3 regions of the Spirillospora sp. NPDC048911 genome follow, and region 3 is predicted to be linked to each of the others. Evidence: predicted binding sites of a transcription regulator. Region 3 holds the regulator's gene; each other region holds the start of a gene.
What was found. Region 3 encodes LexA, which represses DNA repair genes until DNA is damaged. Its sites were predicted from a motif close to TCGAACANNTGTTCGA; they were not measured.

Region 1 (7,785 bases), on a different contig from region 3:
CGCCGGCCCTGCCTGGACCGAGGCGTCCTCGATGGAGTATTTGCTGCCGTGGCACGGGCAGTTGATCGTGCCGCCCGACACCGGGCCGACCGTGCAGCCGCGATGGGTGCACGTGGCGCTGAACGCGTAGAACTCGCCCTTCTCCGGCTGGGTCACGACGACCTTGCGTCCGGCGAAGACCCGTCCGCCGCCGACGGGGATCGCACTGGCCTTGGCGAGCTTCGTCCCGGAGGGTTTCTTCATGGGTTCCGGAGACTTGTTCGTGGGCGGAGCCGGTGCCGGCGTCCCGGAGGACTGGCCGGTCTCCGACGGGGTCGCGGGGGCCGTGCCGCTCTCCGACCCGCCGCAGGCCGCCGCCACCCCGGCCAGCCCAGCGAGCCCCGCACCCGCGAGGAGCTCGCGCCGAGTGCCCCCGCCCGCCGTGTCGTTTTCGATTGGCTGACGCATCGGCCGGCCTCCGCTGGTGCGAGGAGTACGGCGGGAGTGCCGCCGTACTCCTGACACGGCTGGCGGAGGCCGCCGGTTCAGCTAGTCGAGCATCTTCGCCAGGAAGGTGCCGGTGTGGCTGGCCTCGACCTTGGCGACCTCTTCGGGGGTGCCGGTGGCGACGACGGTGCCGCCGCGCGAGCCGCCCTCGGGACCCATGTCGATGATCCAGTCGGCGGTCTTGATGACGTCCAGGTTGTGCTCGATGACGATCACCGTGTTGCCCTTGTCGACCAGGCCGTTGAGCACGCCGAGGAGCTTGCGGATGTCCTCGAAGTGCAGGCCGGTGGTCGGCTCGTCCAGCACGTAGATCGTGCGGCCGGTCGAGCGCTTCTGGAGCTCGGCGGCCAGCTTGACGCGCTGCGCCTCGCCACCGGAGAGGGTGGGCGCGGGCTGGCCCAGGCGGACGTAGCCGAGGCCGACGTCGTTGAGGGTCTTGAGGTGACGGTGAATGGCGGTGATCGGCTCGAAGAAGACCGTGGCCTCCTCGATCGGCATGTCGAGCACCTCGGAGATCGTCTTGCCCTTGTAGTGGACCTCCAGGGTCTCCCGGTTGTAGCGGGCGCCGTGACAGACCTCACACGGGACGTAGACGTCCGGCAGGAAGTTCATCTCGATCTTGATGGTGCCGTCGCCGGAGCAGTTCTCGCAGCGGCCGCCCTTGACGTTGAAGGAGAACCGGCCCGGCTGGTAGCCGCGCACCTTGGCCTCGGTGGTCTGCGCGAACAGCTTGCGGACGTGGTCGAAGACACCCGTGTAGGTGGCCGGGTTGGAGCGGGGGGTGCGGCCGATCGGCGACTGGTCGACGTGCACGACCTTGTCGAGCTGGTCGATGCCGTTGACCCGCTTGTGCTTGCCGGGCACCGTGCGCGCGCCGTTGAGCTGCTTGGCGAGCGAGTTGTAGAGGATGTCGTTGACGAGGGTGGACTTGCCGGAGCCGGAGACGCCGGTGACCGCCGTGAAGACGCCGAGCGGAAAGGCCACGTCGACGTTCTGCAGGTTGTTCTGCGCGGCGCCCTTGACCGTGACCTCGCGGCCCTTGGTGCGGGGCCGGCGGATCGCCGGGATCTCGATCTTGCGGCGGCCCGACAGGTAGGCGCCGGTCAGCGACGTGTCGGAGCTGAGCATGTCGTCGAGCGTGCCGGACACGACGATCTCGCCGCCGTGCTCGCCCGCGCGCGGGCCGATGTCGACGATCCAGTCGGCGGCCTGGATGGTGTCCTCGTCGTGCTCGACGACGATGAGCGTGTTGCCCATGTCGCGGAGCCGGATGAGGGTCTCCAGGAGCCGGTGGTTGTCGCGCTGGTGCAGGCCGATGGACGGCTCGTCCAGCACGTACAGCACGCCGACCAGGCCGGAGCCGATCTGCGTGGCCAGCCGGATGCGCTGCGCCTCGCCGCCGGCCAGGGTGGCCGAGGCGCGGTCGAGGGTGAGGTAGTCGAGGCCCACGTCGAGCAGGAAGCCCAGGCGGGCGTTGACCTCCTTGAGGACCCGCTCGGCGATGTGCGTCTCGCGCTCGTCCAGCTCCATGGCCAGCAGGAACTTGGCGCACTCGCCGATCGGCATGGACGCGACCTCGGCGATCGACCTGCCGCCCATGGTGACCGCGAGGATGACGGGCTTGAGCCGCGCCCCGTCGCAGGTCGGGCAGGGGATCTCGCGCATGTAGCCCTCGAAGCGCTCGCGGGTCGCGTCGCTCTCGGACTCGGCGTGCCGCCGCTGGATGTAGGGGATCGCGCCCTCGTAGGCGGTGTAGTAGGAGCGCGTGCGGCCGTAACGGTTCTTGTAGCGGACGTGCACCTGGGTCTCGTGGCCGTTGAGCACTGCCCTGCGCGCCTTGGCGGGCAGCTTCTCCCACGGGGTGTTGAGGTCGAAGCCCATGGCGTCGCCGAGGGCCGACAGCAGCCGCAGGAAGTAGTCGCTCACATGGCCGTTGGACCAGGGCTGGATCGCCCCTTCGCCCAGCGTCTTCTCGACGTCCGGGACGACCAGCTCGGGGTCGACCTCCATGCGGGTGCCGAGGCCCGTGCAGTCGGGGCAGGCGCCGTAGGGCGAGTTGAACGAGAACGAGCGCGGCTCGAGCTCGTCGAACGACAGGTCGTCGTACGGGCAGTAGAGGTGCTCGGAGTACATCCGGGTGCGGTGCTCGTCGTCCTCGGGGAGGTCGACGAAGTCGAGCACGATCGTGCCGCCGGCCAGCCCCAGCGCGGTCTCGACCGAGTCGGCGAGCCGCTGGCGGGCCGAGTCTTTGACCGCGAGGCGGTCGACGACCACGGCGATGTCGTGCTTCTCCTGCTTCTTGAGCCGGGGCGGCTCGTCGAGCCTGATCATGGCGCCGTCGACGAGCGCGCGGGAGTAGCCCTTGGACTGGAGCTCGCGGAAGAGCTCCAGGTACTCGCCCTTACGGCCGCGGATCACCGGGGCGAGCACCTGGAACCGGGTGCCCTCCTCCAGTTCCAGCACCCGGTCGACGATCTGCTGGGGCGCCTGGCGGCTGATCGGGCGGCCGCACTCGGGACAGTGGGGGTGGCCGATGCGCGCGTACAGGAGCCGCAGGTAGTCGTAGACCTCGGTGATGGTGCCGACGGTCGAGCGGGGGTTCTTGCTGGTCGACTTCTGGTCGATGGACACCGCCGGGGACAGGCCCTCGATGAAGTCGACGTCGGGCTTGTCCATCTGCCCGAGGAACTGCCGGGCATAGGCCGACAGGGACTCCACGTACCGGCGCTGGCCCTCGGCGAAGATCGTGTCGAACGCCAGACTCGACTTGCCGGACCCGGACAGCCCGGTGAACACGATCATGGAGTCTCGCGGGAGGTCCAGCGAGACGTCCTTCAGGTTGTGCTCGCGTGCTCCACGCACGATGAGTCGATCATGCACAGCGTTCTTCCCGGTTCCTCTTCTGGGGCGCGGCGAATAGAGACAGAAAACGTCGGTCTCAGGCTAGCCAGGGGGTACGACAGAATCCCCGTCCTGCGACAACAGCGGCGAGCGCCTCCGCATTTCGAACCGTACACGTGTTCGAAGATCTCTCGCCACCGGAACCGCGCCGTGCCCGTCCCAGGCTACCCGTGCACTCTAACCCCGACCACGTCGTAGGTGGTCTCGGGCGTCGGTGTCGTGGTGAACCGGGCGTTCGGCAGGTAGAGCCGGCCCTTGAACGACGCGACCGTGGTGGGCACGTCGAAACGAGTATCGGTGATCCGGCGGACCACCCGGGCCGAGGTCCCGGACCGGTCGAGCTTCAGGACGGCGATGGCGTTGGTGCGGTTCTGCACCACGTACAGCGTGTTTCCGCGCCGCAACATTCCATCGCCGTTGGGAACCGACTCGCCCCCGAGATCAACGGTCTTCGTCACACCCGTCGCCGGATCGACCCGGAAGAGCTTCCCGGCGTTGCTCTGGACGATCAGCAGCGCCTTCCCGTCCGGCGTCGACTCGATCCCGTTGGCGTTCGCGCCCGCCGGGTTGAACACGAGATCACCGCTCAGCCCCAGCCGCTCGACGCCCCTGGGCAGCCCGTCCCGTCCCAGCCGCATCTTGTAGAGAGCAGGCTGTGGAGTGGCCGAGTCGGTGAACCAGGCAGTGTTCCTCGTCACAACAACATCGTTGATGAAGGTCGGCGTCCCGCTCGCCAGCTGATGGCTGGAGATGATCCGCCCGCTCCGCGCGTCCACCACGCGCGCCGTCCCGGCCGGCCCGCCCGCCGCGAAGATCCGGCCCCGGTGCACCTTGATCCCGACCGTCGGCGTCCCCGGCCCCTGGCTGATCACCGCGCCCTTCCCGGTCCGCAGATCGGCCCGGTAGAGGTCCCCGTCCGCCAGCGACCCGACATAGGCGAACGGCCCCGCCCCGATGGCGATCCCCTCCGGCCGCCACCCGTTCGGCAGCTTGATCTCGCTGACCAGACGGCCATGCGCGGAAGCCTCCACCGGAGGCAGCACGACCACCCCGAGGATCCCGGCGGACACGACGGCACCGAATCGGCGCAGCATAACGATCACTCCTCTCGGAAGATCAAGTCTGTCACCGCCACAAACCTCAATAAACCCCTCACCCCTGGCCACACCGCGCCAGTCCCCCATGCGCGAGACGGGCGGGCGGCGTGGCGGCCGGGCCGGCGTTCAATCCGGGCTCGCAGCGTGGAGGATGGAGATCCGGCTACGAGAGGAGCGGCGTCATGCGCGACTGGAGGAAGGTCCTCGAGGAGATCGACTCGGGGACCGAACGGGTCGTGAGCACGCTGGCCGGGCTGCCGGACGAGGAGATGGCCGCGCCCTCCGCGCTGCCGGGCTGGACGCGCGCGCACGTGGCCACCCACATCGCCCGCAACGCCGACTCCCTTTGGAATCTTCTGCAATGGGCGCGGACGGGCGTGGAGGTCTCGCAGTACCCGAGCCTCGCGGTGCGGGACGCCGACATCGAGGCGGGCGCCGGGCGGTGCCGGGCGGCGCTGGTAGCCGACGTGCGGGCGACGGCGGCGCGGTTCGCCGAGCAGGCGCGCACCCTGCCGGAGGCGGCGTGGGACGTCGAGGTGCGGGCGATGGCCGGGTACGCGCATCCCGCCTGGTACATCGTGTACCGCCGCTGGAACGAGGTCGAGGCGCACCACGCCGACCTCGCGGCGGGGTACGGGCCGGCGGACTGGCCCGAAGCGTACGTGCGCTGGGCCCTGGGCGCGACGCTCGCGGATCTGGCCGCTCTCCCGGCCGAGCGGCAGGGCCAGGTCGCCGGGTTCCGGCTCGTCGCCACCGACACCGGAGAGTCGGCCGATCTGCGCGGGGCGGCGGACGGGCCGGTGATCTCCGGCGCCGGGCGGGCGCTGCTCGGGTGGCTCAGCGGCCGTTCCGGTGGTTCGGGGCTGGCGCTGCGGCCCGACGGGGCGCTGCCCGTGCCGCCGGCGTGGCCGCACGAGCCGAGCGGGCTATGAAGGGTCTTCCGGAGCGGCGATGTCCGGGCCCGCGTCGTCGGCCAGCCGGTGCAGGACGTCGGGCGACCGCGCGGTGATCGAGTTGCGGGTGACGGTGAGGTCCCCTCGGACGCGCTTCCCGGCGAGGATCTGGGCGACCTTCCGGCGGCCCATGCCCGCCCACCGGCCGAGGTCCTGCTGGCTGACCGGCAGCCGGACGACGAGCGCGCCGTCGGCGGGGTCGCCGAAGCGCGCGAAGAGGCGGATGAGACGCGTGCCGAGGCGCCGTTCGGCGTCGTCGGGGAAGTGCGAGATCCGCAGCTCGTTGGCGTCGCGGAGCCGTTCGGCGAGGACGCCCGCGACCGCCCACACCCACTCGGGATCGCCGTTCAGCACCGTGCGGAACCGATCGGCGGGCAGCACGAGCGCCTGGACGGGGGTGAGCGCCTCCACGCTGGCCTCGCGCACGCCGCCGTCCACGGCCTCCAGCTCGCCGACCAGGTCGCCGGGGCCGAGCACGTCGAGGATGACGCGCTCCCCGGCGCGGTCGACCCAGACCTCCACCGCGCCCGAGCGCAGCACGTACACCTGGGACGAGCGGTTGTGCTGGCGCATCAGGAACGCGCCCTGCCTGATCAGTACCGAGGTGCCGGCCTCCTCGAGCGCCCTGCGCCCCGGGCCGGGCAGCTCGGCCCAGAACGTGCCGATGTCCATCGACGCCCTCCCCATTCAAGTGAACGCGGCAGTGCGACGATGAACTGCGCAAAACTACACACATGTGGTCGGCGGCTGAAGATCATTCTGCCTCGGGTTCCTCCTCCGCGTCGATGCCCTCGGAGTCCAGCCACATGTCGATGGCGCGCATCCGGCGGGCGCAGTCGGCGGCCGCCGCCTCGTCGCCGAGCGCCAGATGCGAGTCGCGCAGCTTCTCCAGCGCGATCCGCTGGCGGCTGTGGTCGCCGACCTCGCGGCGGATGACGATCTCGGCCGCGAAGTGCACGGCGGCCTCGGGATGGCGGCCCTGGCGCTGGCAGGCGCGCCCCATCGTGTGCATCGAGTACGCCTGCTCGCGGGTGTCGCCGAGCCTGGTCGCCAGGTCGAGCGCCTCCTTGCCGGTGGCGAGCGCCTCGTCGACGCGGTCCAGGTCGAGATAGATGGCCGCGAGGTGGACCAGCGCGGTTCCCTCGCTGTGCCGGTCACCGACTTCGCCGAGGACGCGCAGGGCCTCCAGTTCGGTCTGCAAGGCCTCGCCGAGGCGTCCGCTGCGGCGCAGCACGAGGGCGTAGGTGTCCAGGCCGGTGCCCAGCCCGTACCGGTCGCCGATGTCGCGGCGGATCTCCAGCGCCTGGGTGGCGGCGCGTTCGGCCTCCTGGTGCAGGCCCAGGCACAGGTAGGTGCGGGCGACGCTGCCGAGCGTCCCGGCCAGCCCGTCCTGGGCGCCCAGCCGGTGCCACAGGTCGAGCGCCTCCAGGCCGAGGACGAACGCCTCCTGGTAGCGGTTGAGCCGCCGCATCACCATCGACAGGTGTTCCAGGTCGTGGGCCTCGCCGTGCAGGTCACCGATCTCGCGGCGGATCTCCAGCGCGCGGGCGATCTGTTCGCGAGCCTCCCTGTATCGGCCGAGGCGCCAGTGCACGATGCCGACCTGCGCCAGGGCCTCGGCTTCGCCGTGCCTGTCTCCTATCTCGCGGTGCAGGCGGAGCGCCTGGCCGCAGTAGGTGAACGCCTCGGCGAAGCGAGCGGCATCGCACATCAGCCGGGCCAGAGTGGTGAGCGCACGCGCTTCGCCCTGGCGGGCGCCGAGGGCCCGATAGGTCTCCAGGGCCTTCTCCGCGTCCAGCTGTGCCAGGTCACGCAGACCCAGCGACGCGTAGACGCGCGCCAGCTCGGTGAGGGCCTGGGCCTCGCCGTGCCGGTCGGCGAGTTCCTGCCGGATGAAGAGGGCTTCGAGCGCATGCGACACCGCGGCGTCGATGGCCCCGCGCCGCCGGTGGACGCGGGCGATGGTGAGCAGCGTCTCCGCCACCCCTGCCGCCTCACCGATCCGGCGGCGAATCTCCAGGGCTTTTCCTGCGTTCTCCAGGCACGCCTCGTAGTCGGCCAGGAAGAGGAAGCTCCTGGCGAGGGTCTCGTGCCCCCTGGCGACTCCACTGCTGTCGTCCAGGGACTCATGGATGGCGAGCGACTGCCGAGCGCGTTCGATCGCCGTCATGTAGCGGCCAAGCGCGCAGTGCACGTCGGCGAGGGTGGCCAGTGCCAGCGCCTCCCCCAGCGGGTCGGGAGGATCGGCGGAACGGAACCCGCGCTTGGCGTCCTCGCCGTACCCGATGGCCTGGACAAGCCGGCCGAGGTCGAAATGCGCGACCGCGAGGTTGTGCAGCATGACCGCT
Region 2 (7,785 bases), on a different contig from region 3:
CCGTCCCAGGCGGCCCGGCGGCGGCTGCCGTCGGGCGGGTTCGGGCTGGTCGGGCTGGGTGAACGCGTCGAGGCGCTCGGCGGCCGGGTCTACGCCGGCCCCCGGCCCGAGGGCGGCTGGGAGGTCGTCGCGGTGCTCCCCGACCCCGATCACCTGCCACAATCGGGATCGTGACCATCCGCGTACTGATCGCCGACGACCAGGAGATGGTCCGGACCGGATTCCGGATGATCATCAATTCGCAGCCCGATCTGGAGGTGGTCGGCGAGGCCGCCGACGGCGCCGAGGCGGTCGAGCTCGCCCGGCGGCTGCGGCCCGACGTCTGCCTGTTCGACATCCGGATGCCCACGATGGACGGGCTGGCGGCGACCCGCCTGCTGGCCGGGCCGGACGTGGCCGAGCCGCTGCGGGTGGTCATCGTCACGACGTTCGACATGGACGAGTACGTGTACGGGGCGCTGCGCGGCGGCGCGACGGGCTTCCTGCTCAAGGACAGCGGCCCCGCCCTCCTCGTCGAGGCGGTGCGCGCGGCGGCCAATGGCGAGGCCATGGTCTCGCCCTCCATCACCGTCCGGCTCCTGAAGAACCTCGCCCGTCCCCCGGCCGCCGCGGCGGCGCGGCAGCCGGGCGAGCCGCTCACCGGACGCGAGCTGGACGTCGTGCGGCTCGTCGCGCGCGGCCGGACGAACGAGGAGATCGCCGCCGAGCTGTTCGTGTCGATCTCCACGGTCAAGACCCACCTCGGCAGCGTCCATCGCAAGCTCTCCGCGCGGAACCGCGTCGAGGTCGCCGCCTGGGCCTGGGAGTCCGGCCTTGGCCGTTAGCGGACCACGCGCGACGGCCACCGGGAGATCCGGCACGGCGCCGATGGGCACGGCTTGCTGAACGGCTTGCCCAACGGTGTCCCCGCCACCGTCCTGGTGGTGTGGATCGCCGCGGTCATCGGCTGGGGCGTGGTCGCGGGCGGGCTGGGCCGCGGGCTGTCCGGCTACCCGCGCCGGCTGGCCCTGCTGGCACACGTCCTGACCCTGCCCGGGGTGGTGCTGTTCCCGTCGATCCTGGGGTTCGGTTTCCTGTACGCCTCGATCGCGGCCGCCGCCGAATGGTGGGCGCTGATCCTGGTGACCCGGGGCCGGCCCGAACGCCTCGTTCTCCGGGGTGACCTGCGGGGTCTGGCGGCCTGGCTCGCGCTCACCGGCGGCGCCGCGACGATCGCCGCCCACATGATCCTTTGACCGGCGCCGACCAGCCGTTGGGCAACCGGCGGCAAAGCCACGTAGCATCCGAGGCAGCGGTGGGCAAAGGATCTCGGAGGTGCGGGCAATGCCGTGTGCGCTGTGCGGCGACATCATCCCGACCGAAGTCGTGCGCTGCCCGGCCTGCGGGGCCTGGGCGCGGCGCCGCGACTTCCGCGCCGTCGGCATCGCCGTGTTCATGCTGCTCGGCTTCAACGCCTTCGTCGCGCTCGGCTCCGGCATCAGCCTGCTGCGGCTGATCGACCCGCTCCACGACGCCACCCACGACACCTACGACCCCGCCACCACCGGCAAGGCGCTCAGCCCGTACGCCGACGTCTTCCTGGTCTGCGGGATCATGGCGGTGATCACGGGCCTGCTCTATCTCGGCTGGTTGTGGCGGGCCTACCGGCAGTCCGCGGGGCCGCACCGGCACCACCGGGCCTGGGTGGTCTTCGGCTGGGTCCTGCCCGTGGTCAACCTGTGGATGCCCCCGCGGCTGGTCTACGACATCTGGGTCAGCAGCGGCCGCTACCGCACCGCCGAACGGCATGTGGTCGCCGTGATCGTGGGCGGCTGGTGGGCCTGCGTGCTGCTGGGCATCGGCCTCGCCCGGATGTTCTCGGCCAGCAGCGTCAACACGCTGGCGGACGCCCGCTACTCGGTCCACCTGGGCGTGGCCGCGGCCGCCTTCCAGGCCCTCGCCGCCGCGCTCTGCATGATGAACGTCTTCCAGATCACCCGTCTCCAGGTGCGCTCCCCCGTCCTGCTCTGAACCGCCCGCGAGATCAGCCGGAGCTGCCGCCGCTGGCGTGCCAGAACCGGCCGGGCGGACGCTTGACGGCGCCGCCCGCATGGCCAATATGGGGGCCAAGCGCAGCTTGTCCTTTGGGAGGGTGGTTGGGCGGGGGCTGTGGGATGGCATAGGGGGACATCGCGAACCCGTTGGCGTAGACGATCCGGTTCGCCACCCCGGGGCCGGTCGCCGCCTCGTCCGCGGCCGCCATCAGCCGCCGCACGGCGGGCATCCCGCCCCGCCGCCACTCCTCGTACAGGCCCACCAGATCCCAGCAGGCGGTGGCGTTGAGCGTGACCGCCCGCAAGCCGGGACGCCGGACCCGGCCGCGGATCACCAGCAGCCACGAGCCGAAGACGGTCGCCGCGCAGCGATCCTGCACCGACTCGAAGAACGTGGCGTCCACCGGCCCGGTCGCGTCGTCCACGGTGGCGAAGATGACCCGCTGCCCGGACCGCACCGCCGGTGTCTGGGTGGCGACCTTGACCCCCGCCACCAGCACCTCGGCGCCCGCCCGCCGCCCGGGCAGGTCGCGGGCGCGGACGACGCCGAGCGCCGCCAGCAGCTCGTCGTAGAAGCTCAGCACATGTCGGCTCACGTCCATGCCGAGGATCGCGAGCTCCGCCTCGACCATCTCGGCCGGGGTCATCGCGGGCAGCTCCCCGGCGGGGATCTCCTCGGCGAACTCGCCGAACCCGTCGCCGTCCAGCGGCAACTGGCCCTCCATCGCCAGCGCCGCCGCTCCGCTCGCCCGGTCGAGCGCCCCCACCCGGCACAGCAGATCGCGCCGCGACACCCCGTCGCCGTGCAGGTCGTCGAAGGCGCCCGCCATGACCAGGCGTTCCGCGATGGGACGAGAGACATGGGCACGCCGCCAGAAGTCACGCAGGGAGGAGTAAGGCCGCCCGTCACGCTCCCCGACGATGCGCTCCACCTCGGCCTCGCTGATCCCCTTGACTTCGTTCAACGCCACCCTGATCCCGGAGGAACCGCAGTATTCCTCGAGGGGGGACGACCCCCCACACCCCCCGCAGCGCGAAGTGGGCGGCTCCGCCGCCGTGCAAGCGCCGCCGCAAACAGCCTCTACATGCCAGGTCTCGGCTGAGCGGTTGACGTCGAGCGGCAGGATCGGGACGCCGAAGTGCCGGGCGTCGTCGAGGATGACCCGCTTGGGATACATGCCGGGATCGTGGGTGAGCACCCCGGCATAGAAGGCCGCCGGATGGTGCCGCTTCAGCCACGCCGACTGGTAGGTGGGCAGGGCGAACGAGGCGGCGTGGGCCTTGCAGAAGCCGAACGCGCCGAACGCCGTGAGCATGCGCCACACCTTTTCGACCGTGGGCCCGTCGTAGCCGCGCGCCAGGGCCAGCTCCCGGAACCACGCCGCCACCTGCTCCTGCCCGGCCTCGGTCGCCAGGCTCCGCCGCGCCGCCTCGGCGTCGGAGAGCCCGCAGCCGGTCATGACGTCGAGCACCCGCAGCACCTGCTCGTGGAAGACCACCACGCCGAGGCTTTCCCGGAGCACCGGGATCAGGTCGGGATGCGGGTAGTCGGGCTGCCGCCGGCCGTACCGGCTCTCGAGAAACGGCCGCACCATGTCGGCGTTCACCGGCCCCGGCCGGAACAGCGAGATGTCGATCACCAGATCGGCCAGATCGCGCGGCTGCAGCTTGCCGACCAGCTCACGCTGCCCCGGCGACTCGATCTGGAAGCAGCCGAGGGTCCGGGACGAGCGGATCATCTCGTACGTGGGGCCGTCGTCGTGCGGCACGGCCTCCAGCTCGATCCGCTCGCCCGTGACGCGCGCGATCTCCGCGACCGTGTGGGCCATCGCCGACTGCATGCGGACGCCGATGACGTCGAGCTTGAGCAGCCCCATGGCCTCGACGTCCTCCTTGTCGAACTGGCTCATGGGGAACCCGAGCAGGCTCTGCTCCACGGCGGTGCGGTCGCGCAGCGTCGCGTTCGACAGCAGGACCCCGCAGGGGTGCATCGCGATGTGGCGGGGCAGCCCGTCCAGCCGCTCGGCGATCCGGAAGATCACATCGAGCTGCCCCTGGGCCAGGTTGCTCTGCCGCAGCTCCGGCAGGTCGCGCAGGGCGGCGCGGATCTGCCGGGCCCGGATGTGCGGGAACGCCTTGGCGATCGCGTCGATCTCGTGCGGCGGCAGCCCGACCGCGTTGCCGACGTCGCGGAGGGCGCTGCGGGCCCGGTAGGTCTCCATCATCGAGACGCACGCGACGCTGTCGTGACCGAAACGTTCGAAGAGCGCCCGGTAGGCCTCCAGCCGCCGCGCCGACTCCACGTCCAGGTCGATGTCCGGCAGGCCCTCGCGGCTATCGGCCAGGAACCGTTCCATCACCAGGTCGTGCCGCAGCGGGTCCAGGTCGCCGATGCCGAGCACGTAGTTGACCAGGCTGCCCGCCCCCGACCCGCGGATCGCGCAGCGGATGCCGCGCGCCCGGATCAGCGCGGCGGCCTCGGCGACCGTGAGGAAGTAGGCGGCCAGGCCCTTGCGCTTGATGATCCCCAGCTCGTGGTCGAGGCGCGCGGTGGCCTCCGGCGTCGCCAGGTCGCGCCGCACTCGCCCCGCCTCGCATCGGGCGACGAGCCGTTCGTACGGGTCGCCAGGCACGTCCGGCAGGTGGGTCCGGTCCATGCCGAGGTCGCGGGCGGGGTCGAGGACGCAGCGTGCGGCCAGCTCGCGCGTGTCGGCCAGCAACCGTTCCACCTCGCCCGCCGCGCCGGGCCCGACGGTCAGCTCGGCGACCCGGCGCATCTCGGGTTCGGACTTCAGGTAGGCGTGGCCGGTCCGATCGTCGAGATGCCGCCGGTGCAGCGGGACGAGGCGCCGCGTCACGTCCAGCACCTGCGCGACCGGATGGTCGGCGGGCCCCAGGTAGCGCACCGCGTTGCCCAGGACGGCCGGGACCCCGGCGGCGCGGGCGAGGGCGAGCATCCGGGCGGCGCGGTGGCCGGCTCCGAGATCGTGGTGGTTGACGATCTCGATGACCACCTCGGCGTGCTCCCGCCAGGCCGCGAGCCGCCGCGCGGCCAGGTCGGGCAGGCGATCGGCGATGGCCTGCCCCACGTCGGAGGCCGGCCCCAGCAAGACCACCACGCCCTCGGCGTGCGCGCCGATCAGCTCGCGGCCGGCGATCGGCTTCCCCCGCTCGCCCTGCCCGCCCGCCGGCTCCGCGGCGCCGTGGGCGGCGGTCACCAGACGGCACAACGACCGCCACCCCGCGCCGCCCACCGCCAGGACGACGGCGCGCCGCCGCCCGGGCATCGTCAGATCGGCGCCGAGGACGGGCCGGACGCCGGCGGCACGGCAGGCCCGCACATGCTTGACCGCCCCGTACAGACCGTCGCGGTCGGTCAGCGCGAGACTCTCCATGCCCAGCTCGGCCGCCCGTTCGGCCAGCGCCCGCGGCGTCGCGGCGCCGTGGCGCAGCGAGTAGGCGGAGGCGACATGCAGCTGCACGGCCGCCTCAGTCCCACACCCGGGAGAGCATCCAGTCACCGGTCGCGGTGTCGTGGCGCAGCTCGTAGACGCCGACCTCGGTCTCCGGAGACGCCTCGACCCGCCAGAACTCCCGTTCGCCGGTCGCCTCCTCGTCGGGCTGTTGCTCCCGCCACCAGTCGCGGGTGGTGACCCAGTGCTCCAGCACCCTGCGGACGGTGTAGAGCCGCCCCCTCCAGACGAACCTGACCGGACGCCCATCGGTCACCCAGACGTCCACGGGATCCCCGAATACGCGAGTCATCTGCCTCCCCCGGCCCTTAGATCATGTGATCGCCGCACGGGGGAAGGCATGCAGCCCGTTTCGAACATACGTTCGCCACGAGTCTAGGGAAGGTCACCGTCCGGAGGCAAGGCGGGGTCGCCGCGCGGGCGTCCGGAAGCGGGATTACCAGCGCGCCGGCCGGGGTTGTTCCCTGCGGATCGCCGGGCCCTCAGGTGAGGATGCGGACCAGCTGGTCGGCGACCCTGGCGACCTTGCCGACGTCGGCGATGCCGCCACCGGTCCAGAGATAGGACCAGCCCTCACCGGAAGGGGTCGCGACGACCATGACCTGCCGCCGGGTGATCGGGTGGGCGATGCCGAGCACCGACTCCTCGGGGCCGGCCAGCCGCCATCTGAGACCGCGCGCCTCGGCCTCGTACGCGAGCGCGGCGAGATGGTGCCGCCGCACTTCGGCGATTTCCCGCGCACCGACAACAGACACCACGATCAGCCGCCTCGTCAGGGGTGTGAAGCACCGGACGCTCGAGGAATCCCACAGGATCGAGCAATCCGTTTCCTGCCCCGGGGGGCCGGCCGGCCTACGTAACGTAGGGGAACTAGATGCTTACGTACCGCTTCAAAGGTGGGACCCGGCGGAAGTCCGCGCGCCGTCCGGCCGGTCGAGCCGTCCACGGACCGGCGCGCCGTGATAAGACCCCTTAAGGCGCCGATCCTGCCGAGTTCTGCTCGTCCCTTCCCCCCATGACAGGAGACCGACGATGACCGCAGCCGCCGCGAACGACGGCCGCGCGCTCTCGGGAACGCTGGACGGGCTCCGCGAGCGCAAGAAGCAGCGGACCCGGGTGGCCCTCATCGACGCCGCCCTCGACCTGTTCCTCGCCCAGGGGTACGAGGCGACCACGATCGACGAGATCGTGGCGGCGGTGGACGTCTCCCAGCGCACGTTCTTCCGCTACTTCGCCACCAAAGAGGACGTCGTGATGGACACCATGGTCCAGTACGACCAGATCCTGCTGGACGCGCTGGCCGCCCGCCCGCCCGGCGAGAAACCCCTCACCGCGCTGTTCGCCAGCCTCCGCGTCGTCCTGCAGGACATCGCGGCGAGCGGGCCGGACGAGAGCGCCCGGTTCCGCAAGATCCACCAGATCGTGGAGACGACGCCCGCCCTCGTGCACGGGCACATGGCCCGCCACAAGGAGACCGAGAAGGTGCTCGCCGGCGGCGTCGCCCGCCGGCTCGGCGTGGACCCCGAGACCGACCTGCGCCCGCTGCTGATCGTCGCGTTCTACACCGCCTCGGTGCGGGTGGCCTTCGAGGACTGCGCCCGGCACGAGATCTGGGACGCCCCCACCGTCGCGGCGCGCGTCGAGGAGAGCGTCGCGCTGGCCCACGCCACCCTCCGCGACCTGGTCTGACTCCCGATCTCGCACGGACGGCCGGAATAGGATCCACGCGGGCCGGGTTGGCCGATGTCAAAGGTGACGGACCGGAGGAGCTTCCACATGCGCGCGATCGTCGTCGAGGGCCCGGGCGGCCCGGAGGTACTGACCCCCGCCGAGCGCGAGGACCCGGTGGCCGGTCCCGGCGAGGTCCTCATCGACATCGCGGCGAGCGGCGTCAACTTCATCGACATCTACTTCCGCACCGGCGCCTACCCGCAGCCGACGCCGTACGTCCCGGGCGTCGAGGGCGCGGGCACCGTCGCGGCCGTCGGGGACGGCGTGACCGGGTTCACGGCCGGTGACCGCGTGGCGTGGTCGAACGTGCCGGGCTCGTACGCCGAGCGGGTCGCCGCCCCCGCCGACCAGATCGTCCCGGTGCCGGCCGGGGTGGGCCTGGAGGACGCGGCCGCCGCCATGCTCCAGGGCATGACCGCCCACTACCTGACCCGTTCGACCTACGAGATCAAGGCGGGCGACACGATCCTCGTGCACGCCGCCGCCGGCGGCATGGGGCTCCTGCTCACCCAGCTCGGCAAGCTCTTCGGCGCCCGCGTCATCGGCAC
Region 3 (7,785 bases):
ACACCCAGGCGTCGTCGTTCAAGCGCTACGCGCCCTCGTTCGACTGGTCGCGGCGGCTGCACACGTCCGATCCCGAGTACTACAAGTGGACGCAGTGGCTGTTCCTGCGCTTCTACGAGCGCGGCCTGGCGTACCGCAAGGGCGGTCAGGTCAACTGGTGCCCGAACGACCAGACCGTCCTGGCGAACGAGCAGGTCGTGGGCGGCCACTGCGAACGGTGTGGCGCACTGGTCGAGAAGCGCGTGCTGACCCAGTGGTACTTCAAGATCACCGAATACGCCGACCGGCTGCTGGCGGACATGAAGCAGCTGGAGGGCAAGTGGCCCGAGCGCGTGCTGCTGATGCAGCGCAACTGGATCGGCCGTTCCACCGGCGCCGACGTCGACTTCGTGATCGAGGGCCGGGACGAGCCGGTCACCGTCTACACCACCCGGCCCGACACCCTGTACGGCGCGACGTTCATGGTCGTGGCCGCCGACGCCGACCTGGCCGAGGAGATCGTCGCGCCCGAGCAGCGCACCGCGTTCGAGGCCTACCGCGAGGAGGTCTCCCGCGAGAGCGAGATCGAGCGGCTGTCCACCGAGCGCGACAAGACCGGCGTCTTCCTGGGCCGGTACGCGATCAACCCGGTCAACGGCGAGCGCATCCCGGTCTGGGCCTCCGACTACGTGCTGGCCGAATACGGCCACGGCGCGATCATGGCGGTGCCCGCGCACGACCAGCGCGACCTCGACTTCGCGCTGAAGTTCGGGCTGGACGTGCGCGTCGTCGTCGACACCGGCGAGCCCGACCCGGTCGAGACCGGCGTGGCCACCGCCGGCGACGGCCGCCTCGTCAACTCCCCGGCGATCGACGGCCTGGCCAAGGCCGAGGGCATCGCGCGGATCATCGAGGTCCTGGCCGAGCGCGGCACGGGCAAGGCCTCGGTCAACTTCCGCCTGCGCGACTGGCTGGTCTCGCGGCAGCGCTTCTGGGGCTGCCCGATCCCGATCGTGCACTGCGAGGCCTGTGGCGAGGTGCCGGTGCCGGACGAGCAACTGCCCGTGCGCCTGCCCGACAACCTGCGCGGCGCCGACCTGGCGCCCAAGGGCACGTCGCCGCTGGCCGCGGCCGCCGACTGGGTGAACGTCGAGTGCCCCAAGTGCGGCGGCGCCGCCAAGCGCGACACCGACACCATGGACACCTTCGTCGACTCGTCCTGGTACTACTTCCGGTACTGCTCGCCGGGCTACACCGAGGGCCCGTTCGACGTCGAGCAGGTCCGCAAGTGGATGCCGGTCGACCAGTACACGGGCGGCGTCGAGCACGCCATCCTGCACCTGCTGTACAGCCGCTTCTTCACCAAGGTGCTGTACGACATGGGCATGATCGACTTCACCGAGCCGTTCACGCGCCTGCTGAACCAGGGCCAGGTGATCCTGAACGCCAAGGCGATGTCGAAGTCCACCGGCAACCTGGTCGACCTGGGCGAGCAGATCGGTGAGTACGGCGTCGACGTCGTACGGCTGGCGATGCTGTTCTCCGGGCCGCCGGAGGACGACATCGACTGGGCGGACGTGTCGCCCCGCGCCATGTCGAAGTTCCTGTCGCGCGTCCACCGCATCGCCTCCGAGGTCGCCTCCGCCCCCGGCGCCGACACCACGACCGGCGACGAGGCCCTGCGGCGCGTCACCCACCACACGATCTCCGAGGCCACGACCCTGGTCGAGTCGCACCGCTTCAACGTGGCGATCTCCCGGATCATGGAACTGGTCAACGCGACCCGCAAGGCCATCGACTCGGGCCCCGGCGCCGCCGACCCGGCCGTGCGCGAGGCCGCCGAGACGATCGCGATCCTGCTGTCGCTGTTCGCCCCGTACACCGCGGAGGAGTCGTGGGCGCTGCTGGGCCGTCCCGCGCCCGCCGCCAAGGCCGGCTGGCCCACCGCCGACCCGGCCCTGCTGGTGCAGGAGACGGTCACCTGCGTGGTCCAGGTCGCGGGCAAGGTCAAGGACCGCCTGGAGATCTCCCCGGACATCTCCGAGGCCGACCTGGAGGCGCTGGCCCTGGCCGCGCCGAAGATCCAGGACGTCCTGGGCGGCACGCCACCCCGCCGCGTCATCGTCCGCGCCCCCAAGATCGTCAACATCGTCCCCGGGGCCTGACCAAAGCGCCCATCACACTCGCGCAGACCGTCAGAATCCCTGACCGCCGCCGGGTCGGCGAGCCCGGCGGCGGCCATGCCGCGCGGGATCGTCGTGCCCGTGGGGCCGGACGCGCGCCCGGCGCCGGGGGAACTGCCCGGAATCGCCATCGGGAATGCCGCTCTCGGAGGCACTCTCGAACGTGTCGACCGGCAGGGCGCGAGCAGTCGGTGGTCCGTCGTCGCCCGCCGGAAGGACGGATCGCCGGCCGCGCATCATCCGCGAAGCACGGTATCCCTCCAAGGCATGGCCTTCGTCGGCTAGGGCGGCGCGCTCATGAACGACCACGCCATCGCCGGGCTCCGCCGCGTCGCCGAGCGGACCCGGCTGCTGGACGAGCGGCAGTGGCGGTCCACCGGACCGCACACCGCCGACGGGGTCAACGCCTTCGGGTGACTCACATCTTGCGCAGGACCGCCACCACGCGGCCGAGGACCGACGCCTCGTCGCCGGGGATCGGCTCGTACGCGGGGTTGGCCGGCATGAGCCAGATGTGGCCGTCCTTGCGCTTGAACGTCTTGACCGTCGCCTCGCCGTCGATCATGGCGGCGACGATGTCGCCCTGCTCGGCCACGGGCTGCTGCCGCACGACCACCCAGTCACCGTCGGCGATCGCGACCTCGATCATCGAGTCACCGGAGACCTTCAGCAGGAAGTGCGTGCCCTCACCGACCAGCTGCTTGGGCAGGGTGAACACGTCCTCGACGGCCTCCTCGGCCAGGATCGGGCCACCCGCGGCGATCCGTCCGACCAGCGGGACGTAGGCGGGTGCGGGACGGGACGAGGTCTCCTGGCCGCCCACCGCCTCGTAGGAGTCGGCCTCGGTCAGCACCGGCGTGGCGCCCGGCACGCGCACCTCGACCGCCCGCGGGCGGTTGGGGTCGCGCCGGAGGAACCCCTTGCGCTGCAGCGCGCGGAGCTGGTGCGACACGCTGGAGGTGCTCGTGAGCCCCACCGCTTCGCCGATCTCCCGCATCGACGGAGGGTAACCGCGGCGCTGGACCGAGTCGCGGATCACCTCGAGCACCATGCGTTGCCGCTGGGTGAGGCCGCTCTCGTCCATCGGCCCATCGGGCAACTCCCGGACCTTGCTCATCGCTGGTCGCCTCCCGGCGCTTCGATCCGTCACTCCTCGTCATGGAACGTTATCGCGTCAGAGCGGGATGATCAAACAATTGTTCGAAGAAAGTCCTCGCGTTTTGCCGGTGCCTGCGATAGAACATCGTACACGCGTTCGATCGAAAATGCTTTCGAAGATCAACGGCTGGGGGGTCGTGATGGTGGCGTACGCGAGGACGGGCGGCCCGGGGCCCCGTCCGGGCGATTCCGAGCTCCGGCCGGGCGTCAGGCTGACCCGCAGGGGCCGCGTCGTGCTGACCACGTTCGCCGCGAGCACGCTGCTCGTGGCGTTCTGGCTCACCGCGGGCCACGGCGCCCGAGCCGGCGACGACGAGGCCGCGCCCGCCTCCGCCCGCCTGCGGACCGTCGTCGTCGAGCCCGGCGACACGCTCTGGGACATCGCCTCCCGCCACACCCCCGAGTCCGACCCCCGCCGCACCGTCGACCGCATCATCGACCTCAACGGCCTGCCCGGCCCGGTCGTCCAGCCAGGCCAGCACCTCCGCCTCCCCACTCGCTAACGGGGCTGCGTTGACGAAGTTGCTCGCCTGACCGGTGACCGGATAGCGCTTCAGGCGTTTCTGATATGCCGCCCAGGCGGAGTCGAAATCGCGCGGGCCGGTGTCCTCGTTGCAGAAGGCGGCCTGGTTCATCGTCGGATTGATGCCCGCGGCTGCGGCAAAGGCGTCGGCTCACGTCGGACGGTCGTGATCGCGTCGGGTGGCTGGGGATGGACCGTTCCGGTCTGACCGGGGCGGCTGAAGGGGTGCTCGGGTGGCGAGCGAGACAGGTGATCGTGACCTTATCGTGACCTGGCGGCGGGAGGGCCTGGTTTCTGGGGGCTGCGGGGCGTGCGGGCGGTGATCTCGCGGTTGGCGGCGGGTGGGGCGCGGCCGGTGCTACGGATGTTCGATGGCGCAGGTCAGAGTGCGACACGCCGGGGCGGAACGCGGGAGGCTCGATGTGACCAGGGTCGACGCGAGAGGCCCCCGTTGAGGTTGCGAAGGCCCTCCGGGCGCCCTACGGTTGACCACAACATCTAGTAGTTACACGGATGTCATTAACCACAAGTTGTGTCTTGTGGTGGTTGATTTTGAACTGTCAGGGGAGGAGGGAACGCGTGCACTGCCCGTTCTGCCGTAACCCCGACAGCCGAGTGATCGACAGCCGTTCGACGGATGACGGCGCCGCAATTCGGCGGCGGCGGTCATGCCCCGAATGCGGCAAACGATTCACGACACAGGAGAACGTGCTTCAGATGGTGGCCAAGCGAAGCGGGGTCACCGAGCCGTTCTCGAGAGAAAAGATCATCGCCGGGGTGCGCAGGGCCTGCCAGGGCCGCCCGGTCGACGAGGATGCGCTCGCCAAGCTGGGGCAGCGGGTCGAAGAGGCGATCAGGGCGACCGGGGTTGCGGAAATCCCCTCGCACGAGATCGGCCTGGCGATCCTGGGGCCCCTCGGCGAATTGGACGAGGTCGCCTACTTGCGATTCGCCTCGGTCTACCGGGGCTTCGAGTCGCTGGACGACTTCGCCAAAGAGATCGATGCACTGCGCAGAACGGGTTCCTCGGGGGAACCCGACCAGCCTCGGTAGAGGCCGATACAGCAGACGGTTGAAAGCGCCCGCGGCCGGGATGAGCGGCCGTCAGGGCGGTGTTGTTCCTGGATAGGGCCCAGCGGGAGGCCCGAGAGGGGGAGTCATGACGGAGACGGTGAGCGGCTCGGCTCGGCGCGGCAAGGGGGGCCGCAAGGGGTTGAAGGTAGACCGCATCTTCACCAAGCCCGGCGTGCATCCGTACGACGAGATCCGCTGGGAACGTCGTGACGTGGTCATGACCAACTGGCGCGACGGCTCGGTCAATTTCGAGCAGCGCGGGGTCGAGTTCCCCGATTTCTGGTCGCTGAACGCGGCCAACATCGTGACGTCCAAGTACTTCCGTGGCGCCGTGGGCACACCGGAACGGGAATGGAGCCTCAAGCAACTGGTCGACCGCGTCGTGAAGATGTACGTCGACACCGGGCTCCAGAACGGCTATTTCGCCTCCGACCAGGACGCGGAGATCTTCGATCACGAACTGAAGTACGCGCTGGTCCACCAGCTTTTCAGCTTCAACTCCCCGGTGTGGTTCAACGTCGGCACCAAGTCCCCCCAGCAGGTGTCCGCGTGTTTCATCCTCTCCGTCGACGACTCCATGGAGTCGATCCTGGAGTGGTACAAGGAAGAGGGAACGATCTTCAAGGGCGGCTCCGGCTCCGGGGTCAACCTGTCCCGCATCCGTTCCAGCAAGGAACTGCTGTCGTCCGGCGGCACCGCCAGCGGCCCGGTCTCGTTCATGCGCGGCGCGGACGCGTCGGCCGGAACGATCAAGTCGGGCGGCGCCACCCGGCGCGCGGCCAAGATGGTCGTCCTGGACGTCGACCACCCGGACGTGGCCGAGTTCATCCAGACCAAGGCGCGTGAAGAGGACAAGATCCGGGCGCTGCGCGACGCCGGGTTCGACATGGACCTCGGCGGCAAGGACATCGTCAGCGTCCAGTACCAGAACGCCAACAACTCGGTCCGGGTGTCGGACGAGTTCATGCGGGCGATGGAGGCCGACGGCGACTTCGCGCTGCGCGGGCGGCTGACCGGCGAGGTCATCGAGACGGTCCGCGCCAAGGATCTCTTCCGGCTGATGGCCAAGGCGGCGTGGGAGTGCGCCGACCCGGGCATCCAGTACGACGACACGATCAACGACTGGCACACCAACCCCGAGTCGGGCCGCATCACCGCGTCCAACCCCTGCTCGGAGTACATGTCGCTCGACAACTCGTCCTGCAACCTCGCCAGCATCAACCTGCTGAAGTTCCTCGGCGCGGACGGCACGTTCGACGTCGAGCGGTTCGTCAAGCTGACCGAGCTGATCATCACCGCGATGGACGCGTCCATCACGTTCGCCGACTTCCCGACCGAGAAGATCGGCCAGACGACGCGCGACTACCGCCAGCTGGGCATCGGCTACGCCAACCTCGGCGCGCTGCTCATGGCGACCGGCCACGCGTACGACTCCGAGGGCGGCCGCTCGCTCGCCGCCACGATCACCTCGCTGATGACGGGCGTCGCCTACCGCCGCTCCGCCGAGCTCGCCGGCGTGGTCGGCCCGTACGAGGGGTACGCGCGCAACGCCGAGGCGCACAAGCGCGTCATGCGCAAGCACGCCGCCGCCAACGACGAGGTCCGCACGCTCGACGAGATCGACAAGGCCATCCACGCCGCCGCGACCAAGCAGTGGCAGGAGTGCCTCAAGGCCGGCGAGAAGTACGGCTACCGCAACGCCCAGGCGTCCCTGCTCGCGCCGACCGGCACCATCGGCCTGATGATGGACTGCGACACCACCGGCATCGAGCCGGACCTCGCGCTGATGAAGTTCAAGAAGCTCGTCGGCGGCGGCTCCATGCAGATCGTCAACCTCACCGTGCCGCGGGCGCTCGAGAAGCTCGGCTACCAGCAGGAGCAGATCGAGGCCATCGTCGAGTACATCTCCGAGCACGGCCACGTCGTCGACGCGCCCGGGCTGCGCCCCGAGCACTACGAGGTGTTCGACTGCGCCATGGGCGAGCGCGCGATCAGCCCGATGGGCCACGTGCGCATGATGGCCGCCGTCCAGCCGTTCCTGTCCGGCGCGATCTCCAAGACCGTCAACATGCCCGAGCAGGCCACCATCGAGGACATCGAGAAGGTCTACTACGAGGGCTGGAAGCTCGGCCTGAAGGCCCTGGCGATCTACCGCGACAACTGCAAGGTCGGCCAGCCTCTCTCCGCCGCGGGCAGCAAGACCAAGGAAGAGCCCGTCGCCGAGGCCCCGGCCGCGGCACGCCCCGTCCGCAAGCGCCTGCCCAAGCAGCGCCCCGCGACCGTGACCCGCTTCTCGGTCGCCGGTGCCGAGGGTTACATGACCGCCTCGTCCTACCCGGACGACGGTCTCGGCGAGGTGTTCCTCAAGCTCGGCAAGCAGGGTTCCACCCTCGCCGGAGTCATGGACGCGTTCTCCATGGCCATCTCCATCAGCCTCCAGTACGGGGTGCCGCTGGAGACCTGGGTGGAGAAGTTCACCAACCTGCGCTTCGAGCCCGCGGGCATGACGGACGACCCGGACATCCGCATGGCGACCTCGGTGATGGACTACATCTTCCGCCGCCTCGCGCTCGACCACCTGCCGTACGAGGAGCGCGCCGAGCTCGGCATCTTCACCGCCGGTGAGCGTGCCATGCAGGCCAACGGCGAGGACCCGGCGTCCCTTCACACCGACGCCGAACTCGAGCACGAGACGCTGGCCCAGTCCGCCGAGATCACCAAGCCGGTGACCGCCGCCAAGCCGGCCCCGGCCCCGGCGGCCAAGGCGCACTCGTCGATGGAGGTCATCGAGAGCCGCCAGGGCCGCACCGCCGACGCGCCCCTCTGCCTCACCTGCGGCACGAAGATGCGCCCGGCGGGCAGCTGCTA

Region 1: a site for LexA is predicted at 3,496-3,511, ahead of uvrA (excinuclease ABC subunit UvrA). Genes of this name have one in related genera too.
Region 2: a site for LexA is predicted at 5,859-5,874, ahead of ACGFNU_RS30975 (DUF6504 family protein). Genes of this name have one in related genera too.

Annotation. Positions count from the first base shown of each region.
Region 1 covers NZ_JBICUD010000004.1:93,820-101,604, reverse strand. The annotation lists gene ACGFNU_RS18600 (Rieske 2Fe-2S domain-containing protein) at 1-447, opposite strand, end outside; gene uvrA (excinuclease ABC subunit UvrA) at 529-3,366, opposite strand; gene ACGFNU_RS18590 (SMP-30/gluconolactonase/LRE family protein) at 3,552-4,481, opposite strand; gene ACGFNU_RS18585 (maleylpyruvate isomerase family mycothiol-dependent enzyme) at 4,667-5,416, shown strand; gene ACGFNU_RS18580 (Crp/Fnr family transcriptional regulator) at 5,411-6,109, opposite strand; gene ACGFNU_RS18575 (tetratricopeptide repeat protein) at 6,192-7,785, opposite strand, start outside.
Region 2 covers NZ_JBICUD010000007.1:300,497-308,281, forward strand. The annotation lists gene ACGFNU_RS30950 (sensor histidine kinase) at 1-174, shown strand, start outside; gene ACGFNU_RS30955 (response regulator) at 171-824, shown strand; gene ACGFNU_RS30960 (hypothetical protein) at 891-1,235, shown strand; gene ACGFNU_RS30965 (DUF4328 domain-containing protein) at 1,324-2,010, shown strand; gene ACGFNU_RS30970 (DNA polymerase III subunit alpha) at 2,024-5,515, opposite strand; gene ACGFNU_RS30975 (DUF6504 family protein) at 5,523-5,798, opposite strand; gene ACGFNU_RS30980 (hypothetical protein) at 5,989-6,264, opposite strand; gene ACGFNU_RS30985 (TetR family transcriptional regulator) at 6,539-7,195, shown strand; gene ACGFNU_RS30990 (quinone oxidoreductase family protein) at 7,283-7,785, shown strand, end outside.
Region 3 covers NZ_JBICUD010000006.1:591,986-599,770, reverse strand. The annotation lists gene leuS (leucine--tRNA ligase) at 1-2,144, shown strand, start outside; gene lexA (transcriptional repressor LexA) at 2,581-3,279, opposite strand; gene ACGFNU_RS29205 (LysM peptidoglycan-binding domain-containing protein) at 3,428-3,823, shown strand; gene nrdR (transcriptional regulator NrdR) at 4,423-4,896, shown strand; gene ACGFNU_RS29195 (vitamin B12-dependent ribonucleotide reductase) at 5,003-7,785, shown strand, end outside.